DNA from 3 places in the Amycolatopsis lurida genome. Region 3 is predicted to be linked to each of the others. Evidence: riboswitches for the same ligand, from Rfam matches in the RefSeq annotation. Region 3 holds a riboswitch; each other region holds the start of a gene.
The links. Region 3 has a riboswitch for cobalamin ahead of BLW75_RS40535 (prenyltransferase/squalene oxidase repeat-containing protein). Riboswitches for the same ligand answer to the same signal wherever they lie in the genome.
Positions count from the first base shown of each region.

Region 1: another riboswitch for cobalamin. It lies ahead of BLW75_RS39695 (ABC transporter substrate-binding protein); the one in region 3 lies ahead of BLW75_RS40535 (prenyltransferase/squalene oxidase repeat-containing protein).
Region 2: another riboswitch for cobalamin. It lies ahead of metE (5-methyltetrahydropteroyltriglutamate--homocysteine S-methyltransferase); the one in region 3 lies ahead of BLW75_RS40535 (prenyltransferase/squalene oxidase repeat-containing protein).

Region 1 covers NZ_FNTA01000004.1:7,311,319-7,314,582, forward strand. Annotated here, with positions in the region: gene BLW75_RS39695 (ABC transporter substrate-binding protein) at 1-1,360, opposite strand, end outside; cobalamin riboswitch at 1,442-1,607, opposite strand; gene BLW75_RS39700 (class I SAM-dependent methyltransferase) at 1,630-2,373, shown strand; gene BLW75_RS39705 (TMEM175 family protein) at 2,388-3,020, opposite strand; gene BLW75_RS39710 (DUF6790 family protein) at 3,031-3,264, opposite strand, start outside.
Region 2 covers NZ_FNTA01000004.1:936,519-939,782, forward strand. Annotated here, with positions in the region: gene BLW75_RS09490 (ribonucleoside-diphosphate reductase subunit alpha) at 1-220, shown strand, start outside; gene BLW75_RS09495 (ribonucleotide-diphosphate reductase subunit beta) at 294-1,370, shown strand; cobalamin riboswitch at 1,626-1,848, shown strand; gene metE (5-methyltetrahydropteroyltriglutamate--homocysteine S-methyltransferase) at 1,948-3,264, shown strand, end outside.
Region 3 covers NZ_FNTA01000004.1:7,478,663-7,481,926, reverse strand. Annotated here, with positions in the region: gene BLW75_RS43275 (prenyltransferase/squalene oxidase repeat-containing protein) at 1-1,048, opposite strand, end outside; cobalamin riboswitch at 1,117-1,229, opposite strand; cobalamin riboswitch at 1,342-1,468, shown strand; gene BLW75_RS40535 (prenyltransferase/squalene oxidase repeat-containing protein) at 1,501-2,505, shown strand; gene BLW75_RS40530 (helix-turn-helix transcriptional regulator) at 2,544-3,264, opposite strand, start outside.

The sequences.
Region 1 (3,264 bases), 170 kb from region 3:
CGTCACCGAACAGCGCCAGCCGGGCAGCCTCGTCCGCGGTGGCCGCGGCCCGGTCCATGAGGCCGTCGAACTCCGGCGAGGCGAAGCCGTTGACGTTGTTCGAACCGCCGGTCCGGAAGCGCTGATTGAGGAACGCAGGCACCGGCAAGGTCGCCGTGCGGGTGAGCGCGGCGACCCCCTTGGTCTTGATCTCGCTGAAATAGGTGCTCGACGCGCGCGTGTTCGGGGTGACCTTCAGCCCGATTTCCCCGAGCTGCTGGGAAATCAGGGTGGCCGCGGTGGCGAAGCCGGGATCGACGTCGCTGGTTTCGACGGCGAAGGCCAGCCCCTCCGCACCCGCCTCCCGGACCAGTGAGCGGGCCGCCTCCACATCGCGGCCGCGCTGGGGGATGCCGGTGGCGTACCCGCGGAGTCCTTTGCCGAACAGGTCGTTGCCGATCTCGCCGCGTCCGGCCAGCGCGACCCGGTTCAGCGCCTCTCTGTCCACTCCGGACAGTACGGCGCGCACCAGCCTCGGGTCGGCGAACGGCGGCCGCGTCACGCGCAGGATCATGCCCTGCATCGTGGTTCCCTTGGCTTCGAGTAGCGAGACGCGCCCGTCACCGGTCAAGCGGGCCGCGGTCCCGGCCGCGAGATCGTGGGCGTAGTCGACCTGCCCGGACAGCAAGGCGTTGACGCGTGCGGCTTCCTCGTTGACCGGCACGAATTCCAGCTCGTCGATGCCCGGTGCGCCGTCCCAATGGGACTCGTTCTTGCGGAACACCGCCGGGCCGCCGGGGGTGAACGAGACGAACCGGAACGGACCGGAGCCGACCGGCGCCGTGAAGTCCGTCGTCCCGGCGGGCACGATCTCCGCACCGGGAGCACCCCAACCCGAGGGGAACTCGAAGTCGGGAGCGGTCAGCGTCAGCTCGATTTCGTTGAGGGACAACGCTTTGCTGCGGCCGAAGTCCACCTTCGCGAAGTACTGCCGTGACGAGGACGCCAGTGCGGGATCGGCGATCCGCCGGAAGGTGTACAGCACGTCGTCCGCCGTGACCGGGCGGCCGTCGTGGAAGGCCGCCCGCCGCAGCCGTATCCGCCAGCGCGTGCCGGAGTCGTCGCTCTCCCAGGATTCGGCCAGCCGCGGCCGCAACGAGGTGTCGGCGTTGTAGGCGACCAGCGTGTCGAAGAGCGCCTTGGCTCGCGCTTGGTCGACGAAAAGGGAGACCTGAGCCGGGTCCAGGGTCTCCTTGGAGCCGCCCGCGGCGAACGCGACCCTCAGCCGGCCCGTGTCCGACTGCGCGGTCCCGCACGCCGCCAACGGCGTGAGAGCGGCCAGGGCGAGGAGCCGCCGACGGGTGAGCGGATGACGCGTCATAGGAAACCTCCGGGACATCGAGCACTGTCCCGGGCGCGCGGCCGCACCTGAACGGGACCCCGCTCCGTACTCCACGACAGTTGGGGCTGGCGGTACCCGGCGGGCAGTCCGGCTCTCGGCACTGGAACGTCTTCCCAGGCCGATCACGGTTGCGGGTCAGCGCCGGATTCACACCGGCTTCCCCCGACGGGCACTTCTTGCGTTGTGGCGCCCACGGTAACCCATGACCGGGGTGTGCTACACAGGATCAAGATCACGAAGGAGAGCCGGTGGACGAGAAGCTCGCGGCGGACTGGGTGCGCCGGTGGGACATCCAGCAGGAACGCTACGTCGCCGACCGCGAAGAACGCTTCGCCGTACTGATCGACGTCGTCGAGCACGTATGCCGTGACGTCGCCGATCCGCTGGTGCTGGACCTCGGCTGCGGCCCGGGATCGCTGGCCAAGAGGCTCGCCGGGCGGTTGCCGCGCGCACGGGTCATCGGTATCGACAACGACCCGTTCCTGCTCGCCCTCGCCAGGGCCACCCGGCCGCGACAGGCGGACATCGAGTACCTCCAGGCCGACCTCGCCGAGCGCGGCTGGCTGAAGTGGAGGCCGGTCGACGCCGCGGTCTCGACGACCGCGTTGCACTGGCTGCGTCCCGAGCGGCTCGCCGAGGTCTACCGTGACCTCGCCGGAGCGCTGAGGGAGGGCGGAGCGCTCGTCAACGGCGACCACCTCTACGACGAACGACCGGCCATCCGCGAACTCGCCGAGGTGGTCAAGAACCGGCGGGCGGCCCGTGCCGGGGTCGATGCCAACGAGGAATGGAAGGCCTGGTGGGCCGCGGCCGCCGCCGATCCCGCGCTGCGGGAGCGGTTCACGGCCGACGAGTTGCGCGGTATCTCGACCGGCTACGGCAACCGGCTGAGCCCGCAGGAACACACCAGGCTGCTCCAGGAAGCGGGCTTCGCGGAAGTGTCGCCCGTATGGCAGTCCGGAGACGACTACGTCCTGGCGGCCCTGCGCTGACCCGATCCGGCCGCTCAGGTGGCGGGCGGCCGGTGGTCCTGGACGCGGCGGGCGACGGCGAGCGCGACAGGCGCCGCGAGCCAGCACAGGTAGGCAGCGGTGTCGTTCGTCAGAAACGAGACGGGCACGGAGATCCCGAACACCGCGGCGAGGCAGACGCTGCGAGTCAGGCTTTGGGCGAACACCCGCGGCGGTCCGCCGGTCCCGTACAGGTGTCCGCGCCGGATCTCCCTGATGATCAGCGCGAACGACGCCGAGGCCAGCACCTGCACCATCGCGTACACGCTGAACCGGAGCGGGAAGGCTCCTTCGGCGGTGATGACCCGCGTCGCGAACGGCATCAGGACCTGCATGAACAGCCAGGTCAGGGTGAGGCTGATCAGGCGGCCGCTCAGTGCACGGACGTAGGGGAAGATCTCGTGGTGCGCGCGCCAGTGCGCGGAGATCACCGCGAAGCTGAGTGCGAAGGCGACGTATTCCTTGCCGTGGGCCGAGATCGAACCCAGCATGGCGCCGGTGGTGTCGCCGTGGGGAATCGGGAGTTCCAGCGCCAGCAAGGTGAGCGCGATCGCGATCACCGCGTCGACGAAGATGCTGAGCCGCTCGGCGGCGGCCTTGCCGATCGCGTGGCCGGTCTGTGTCGTCATGGTGCGAGCCTCAGGCGGCGATCTCCGCGGCGGGCCGCGGGACGGGAGCGAATCGCCGGGATCGTACGGCCAGGATGATCATGACCGCCGGGAGCAGGACGTCGGTGACGAGGACCCCGCCGGTGTTGCCGGGAGCGTGGTCACCGTTGGCGAACCATTGGTAGACGTGGCCGATCGCAGCGCCCCAGAGGAACATCCCGCCGGCGATGCCGATGGTGAGGCGTTCGCGTGCGGAGGCCGAGGC
Region 2 (3,264 bases), 6.5 Mb from region 3:
GGCCCCGGCCACACCCAAGCCTGCCGCCCCGGCTCCGGCTCCCGCCGCTTCGCCCGCCCCATCGGCTTCCGCCGCGGTCCCGGCCGTCCCGGTGACCGCCCCCGCCCCGGCCGCCAAGCCGGAGCCGAAGGAGATGCCGCAGGTCTCGGACGTCGACTTCGTCGCCACCGACGGCGCAGCCTGCCGGATCGACGACCCCGACTGCGAAGCCTGCCAGTAATACGTCCTCGTGAGTGGTAAGGGCGGTTCTAACCGTCCTTACCACTCACGACGCCCTCTTGGAGTGAGCCTCTATGACCACCTTTGACGCCTCCACCGACGCCACCGGCCTCGGTGAGATCGAAGTCGGCGCCGCCCGCATCAACGTCGACGACAAGCGCATGATCAACGCCCGCGCCGACGTCAACCAGCTGCTGCCGATGAAGTACACCTGGGCGTGGGAGAAGTACCTCGCCGGCTGCAACAACCACTGGATGCCGACCGAGGTCGCCATGCAGGCCGACATCGCGCTGTGGAAGTCGCCCGACGGTCTCACCGAGGACGAGCGCACCATGCTCAAGCGCAACCTCGGCTTCTTCGCCACCGCGGAATCCCTGGTGGCCAACAACATCGTGCTCGCGGTGTACCGGCAGATCACCAACCCCGAATGCCGCCAGTACCTGCTGCGCCAGGCGTTCGAGGAGGCCGTGCACACGCACACCTTCCAGTACATCTGCGAGAGCCTCGGCCTGGTCGAGGGCGAGCTGTTCAACATGTACCGCGAGGTCCCGTCCATCTCGGACAAGGACGCGTGGGCGCTGAAGTACACGCAGAACCTGGAGAACCCGGACTTCGAGACCGGTACCCCGGAAGCCGACCAGAACTTCCTGCGTGACCTCGTCGCGTTCTACGTGATCTTCGAAGGCATGTGGTTCTACACCGGTTTCGCGCAGATCCTCTCGCTCGGCCGCCGGAACAAGATGGTCGGCATCGCCGAGCAGTACCAGTACATCCTGCGCGACGAGTCGATCCACCTGAACTTCGGCATCGACTGCATCAACCAGATCAAGATCGAGAACCCGCACCTGTGGACCGAGGAGTTCCAGGCCGAGGTCCGCACCATGCTCACCGAGGCGTGCGAACTCGAGGTCGCCTACGCCCGCGACACCATGCCGCGCGGCATGCTCGGGCTCTCGGCCGAACTGATCGAGCAGTACATGCACTTCATCACCGACCGGCGGGCGCAGCAGATCGGTCTCGCGCCGATCTTCGGCGAGACGGAGAACCCGTTCCCGTGGATGTCGGAGGCGATGGACCTCAAGAAGGAGAAGAACTTCTTCGAGACCCGCGTCATCGAGTACCAGTCGGGCGGCGCCCTCGACTGGGACTGACCCCGACCTCGCGACTCGCGTGCTCGAACACGTAACTCGCGTGATCAGACGCGTAACTCGCGTGATCAGACGGACGACACGCCGGGCGGCCTCCGCCCGGCGTGTTCCGTTTCCAGACACGCGAGTTACGCCCCCGATCACGCGAGTTCGCCGTTCAATCACGCGTGTCGTCCGTCTGATCACGTGTGTCGTCCATCTGATCACGCGTGGCGTCCGGTTCGTCACATGTCCAGCGGGCCACTAGCGCGCCTCGGTACGCTCCGGAGTGCTACTGGTTCGCCCGGCCACCCCGGCCGGTCGAGGTAACAGGGAACCCGGTGCGAATCCGGGACTGCCCCGCAGCGGTATGTGGGAACGAAAGCCGTCACCGTGCGAGACACGGTAAAGCACTGGGACATGGCGCCCCGGGAAGCGACGGCCGGTAGGAACGAGCGAGTCGCCCACGAGTCCGAAGACCTGCCCGTGGTACGCGCGCCGACGGCGTGCGTGAGTCCGGGCCTCGTGGGATGGGCACGACCGAACGGCGGTCACTCCTGCGCGCTCCTGGCTCTCACGACAAGCTCGCGAGGAGAGAGCTGTGACCGAAATCGGCACGACAGTGCTGGGCTACCCCCGGATCGGACCGGACCGGGAACTCAAGCGTTCACTCGAACGCTATTGGGCAGGCAAGATCGACGAGGCCGAACTGCTGGGCACCGGCCGCGCGCTGCGTACCCGGACCTGGCGGGAGCTCAAGGACGCGGGGCTGGATTCCGTCCCCTCCAACACCTTCTCCCATTACGACCAGGTGCTCGACACCTCCGAGCTGTTCGGTGCGCTGCCGGAGCGCTTCACGACGCTCGGTCTCTCACCGCTCGACACCTACTTCGCCGCCGCACGCGGGGTGCAGGACGCGCCCGCGATGGAGATGACGAAGTGGTTCGACACGAACTACCACTACATCGTCCCCGAACTCGGCCCGGACACGACGTTCTCGCTCACCGGAACCAAACCGCTCGACGAGTACCGCGAGGCCCGCGCGGCCGGCGTCGAGACCCGGCCGGTGCTGGTGGGCCCGGTGACGTTCCTGCTGCTCGCGAAGCCGTCGGAGACGGCCCCGGAGGGCTTCCGCCCGCTGGATCTGCTCGACGGCCTCCTCGACGGCTACGTCGAGCTGCTGCGCCGTCTGCACGACGAAGGCGTCGAATGGGTCCAGTTCGACGAGCCCGCCTTCGCCGCCGACCGCACCGAGCGGGAGCTCAACGCGCTCATCCGCGCCTACCATCGGCTCGCGAAGGAGACCGCGCGGCCGAAGCTCCTGGTCGCGGGCTACTTCGGCGGGCTCGGTCGCGGCTTGGGCGTGCTCGCCCGCTCCCCGATCGACGCGATCGCCGTCGACCTCATCACCGATGAGTCCTTTGTGGACGCCGTCGCCGCCGAGCCCGCCTTGCGGGACAAGGAGGTTCTGGCCGGTGTCGTGGACGGGCGCAATGTCTGGCGCACGGATCCGACCCGCGCGCTCAGCCGGGCGGCGACCCTGCTCGGCATCGCGAAGTCGGTCAGCGTGTCGACGTCCTGCTCGCTAATGCACGTGCCCTACGACGTCGAGCGGGAGAACGGGCTCCACCCGCGCCTCAAAGGCTGGCTCGCCTTCGCCAAGCAGAAGGTCGACGAGGTCGTCCTGCTCGGGCGCGCGGTGAAGGAAGAGGGGGTCGACCTCGCCGCCGCCCGTGCCGCGGCCGCGGATCGCGCGACGGCGGCCGATCTGGCCGACAGCGGGGTGCGCGCCCGGCTGGAGGCACTGCGGCCGGAAGACACCGTCCGCTCCCCCTACGCCCGGCGCGCGGCGGCTCAGCAGGCGGCGCTGGATCTGCCGCCGTTGCCGAGCACGACGATCGGCTCGTTCCCGCAGACC
Region 3 (3,264 bases):
GGTCGCCCGCGAGCTGGTTACCGGAGTCGGCCTCGGCGGTCGCTTGCGCGGATTTGAGGTACCGCACGCCCTTGTCCACCGCCGCGTCCGCGCCGCCCGAGTCGGCGAGCGCCTGGACGATCAGCCCGGTGCTGTTGGTGTTCGGCGCCTCGGTACCGACACCGCCGCCCCAGCCGCCGCCGGGCGTCTGGTTCGCGGTGAGCCACGAGACGGTCTTGGCGATCGGGGCGTCGAGCCCGGTGGCGCCCGCCCTTTTCGCGGCCAGCATCGCCGAGAGCGCGAATCCCGTGGCGTCGCCGTCGGTCGGCGACAAGCCGAGCGGTTTGCCCTCGTCGCAGGTCGAGACCTTCTGGCCGCCCGGGGTGACGTGGTCGCCGGTCTCCTGCGTCGGGATGTACTCGAACGCCACGCGGAAGTAGCCCTCGGAACACTGCTGGGTCAGCAGCTTGTCGATGGCGAGCCGGTCGTTCTCGCCCTCCGCGGCGAGCCCGATGACGCCGAGCCCCTGGCCGAACGTGTTCGCGTTGTTGATCACCGTGTCGGCGAGGTCCGGGTCTTTGGCGTAGTCACTGATCCGGCCCTTGTCGGGGCCCTCGCGCATGATCGCGGCTCGGGTCTCGGCGACCAGGTCGTACCCGTCGAAGTTCCGGGGGTCCCGGCCGGCGATCTGCGCGGCGACCAGCGTCTTGGCCAGCGAGCCGCCGACGATGACCTTGTCGAATCCAGGCACGGGAACGAGCTTGTCCCAGGTGAAGTAGTCGGTGGCGTGGCCTTCGTCGTCGAGGAACTTCATGATCGGCTCGGCCTTCGCGCCGTCACCCGAGGCGTACATCGAAAACAGCGCGTCGAGCATCAGGCCGTGGTCGGGCAGCGCGCCGCCGTTGGGGTTCTCGAACGTGCCGTCGGGCTTCAGCTTCGTCGCGAGCCAGCGGGCGTTCGCCTTCGCCGCGTCGAGGTCGTTCGCGGCCGTCGCCGTTCCGGTGAGCAGTGCGGCGACCACGCCGACACTGACGGCGAACGCCACGGCGGCGAGGGACCGGCGGCGCATGACTCCTCCTAGCGGCATGACGGAGGACAGGCGCGGACGCCGCGGTCACCCCTGTTTATCGCGACAGTGGTTCGTTCATCCGCCCGTTCGGTATCCCGGCTCGCCCTGGTAAAGGGCCCACGGTTGCGCGACAGCGCCGGATTTCGACCGGCTTCCCCGTCACGGGCGGAGGTGTTCAGTTGTCGAGCCGATCGAGGTTAACACTCGATCACCTCCGGCAGGCACCGCTGACCAGGTCGGTTGCCAGGATCACATCGGCCCTTCGCGCCCGGCGGTACCCGGACGCTTGACCGGGGTGAGACTCTTCGGTTCGTCCGATTCAGCGCGGTCGTGGGGGAAGTCCGGTGAGAGTCCGGCGCTGTCCCGCAACGGTGTGCCTTCCAGGCGAGCCCGGTCACCCACGTCGCGCGGTGTCACCGACTCCTGTCGTGGAAGTGCGGGAAAGGGTTCTCATGAGACGTTTGATCTTCGCTGTCGCCATGCTGTGCGGCATCGGACTGGTCGCCGCTCCGGCGGCGGCCGCGGCCACCCACAACAAGGCGGGCGCCGCCGCGGGCTGGCTCGCGAGGCAGATGGCCGACGGAGAAAGGTTCGAGGCCGACTTCGGCGGCCAGAAGTTCCCCGACCAGGGTTTGACGATCGACGCGATCTTCGCGTTCGCCGCGGCCGGGGTGTCGGACGCGAACGCGGGCAAGGCGATCGCCTGGCTGGCGAAACCGGAGATCACCACGGGCTACGTCGGCAGCGGCACCGAGGCGTACGCGGGCGCGCACGCGAAACTGCTGCTCGCCGCCCAGGTTCGCGGCAAGAACCCGGCGTCGTTCGGCGGCGTCGACCTGAAGGCGAGCCTGCTCTCGCTGCTCACGCCGTCCGGCCGGTTCTCCGACCGCTCCGAATACGGCGACTATTCCAACGCTCTCTCGCAGTCGCTCGCCCTGCTGGCGCTGGACCGCACCGGCGGCGCTCCCGCTCCGGCCGTGGCGTTCCTCGCGGGCACCCAGTGTCCCGACGGCGGTTTCCCGCTGAACTTCGGCGAAGCGACGTGCACGAGCGACGTCGACGCGACCGCGACGGTCGTGCAGGCCTTGCGCGCCACCGGTGACCCGGTGAACGCCGGCGAGGGCACCGCCTGGCTGCTCACCAAGCAGCATGCGAACGGCGGCTTCGGTTTCGGCACCGACGCGCCGAACGCGAACAGCACCGGACTCGCCGCGCAGGCGCTGGCCGGGCACCGCCCGGCCGCCGCCGTCAAGGCCCGGGAATTCCTGCGGTCCCTGCAGACCGGTTGCGCCGGCGCCGAGACGGACCGCGGCGCGATCGCCTACGACGCCACGGGCCTGAACCCGTCGACCGCTCCGCGCGCGACCGCGCAGGCGATCCTCGGCCTGGCCAGGGTTCCGCTGAGCGACCTGCACGGCGGCGGCCGTCCGCAGGCCCCGGTCCTCGCCTGCCCGTGACGAGACCTCGTGAGTGGTAAGGACGGTTCTAACCGTCCTTACCACTCACGAGCAGTTCGCTCGCCGGCGGCGACGCGGCGCGCGAGTTCCACGCGGGACCGCACACCCAGTGCCGTGAAGATGTTCCGCAGGTGGTGATCCACCGTGCGGTGGCTGATCACCAGCCGCCGCGCGATCTCCTTGTTCGTCTCCCCCGCCGCCACCAGCCGGGTGATGGCGTCCTGTTGCGGCGTGAGACCGGCGAGCGATCGGTGCGGCACGTCGACGGTCTCGCCGGTCGCCCGCAGCCCGGCCCTCGCCCGTTCGGCGAACCGCTTCGCACCGACGTTTTCGAAGCCGCGCAAGGCATCGCGGAACTGGTCGCGGGCGTCGCGGGTCCGCCGATGCCGTCGCAGCAGGGTGGCGTAGGCGAACCGGGTCCTGGCGAGTTCCATCGCGCCGCCCGCCCGCCGGTGCGCCTCGATGGCCAGGACGAAACGCCGTTCCGCCACACCGGGATCCGACGCGGTCAGCGCGTGACAGCGGTGGCTCAGCGCGAGCCAGCAGGGTTCGGCGCCCGCGAGGGTCCAGCGGTCGAACACCTCCAGCGCGGCCAGTGCGCGTTCGGGCCGCCCGGAACTGACGGCCGCCTCGACGAGTTGCGGAGTGGCCAGCACCCGGATCACCGGCTGGTCGCCGGAGACGCCCGAAGCGAGGTCTTCGAGCCTGCTCAACGCGTCGTCGGGCCGGTCTTCGGCCAGGTCCAGACAGGCGTTCGCC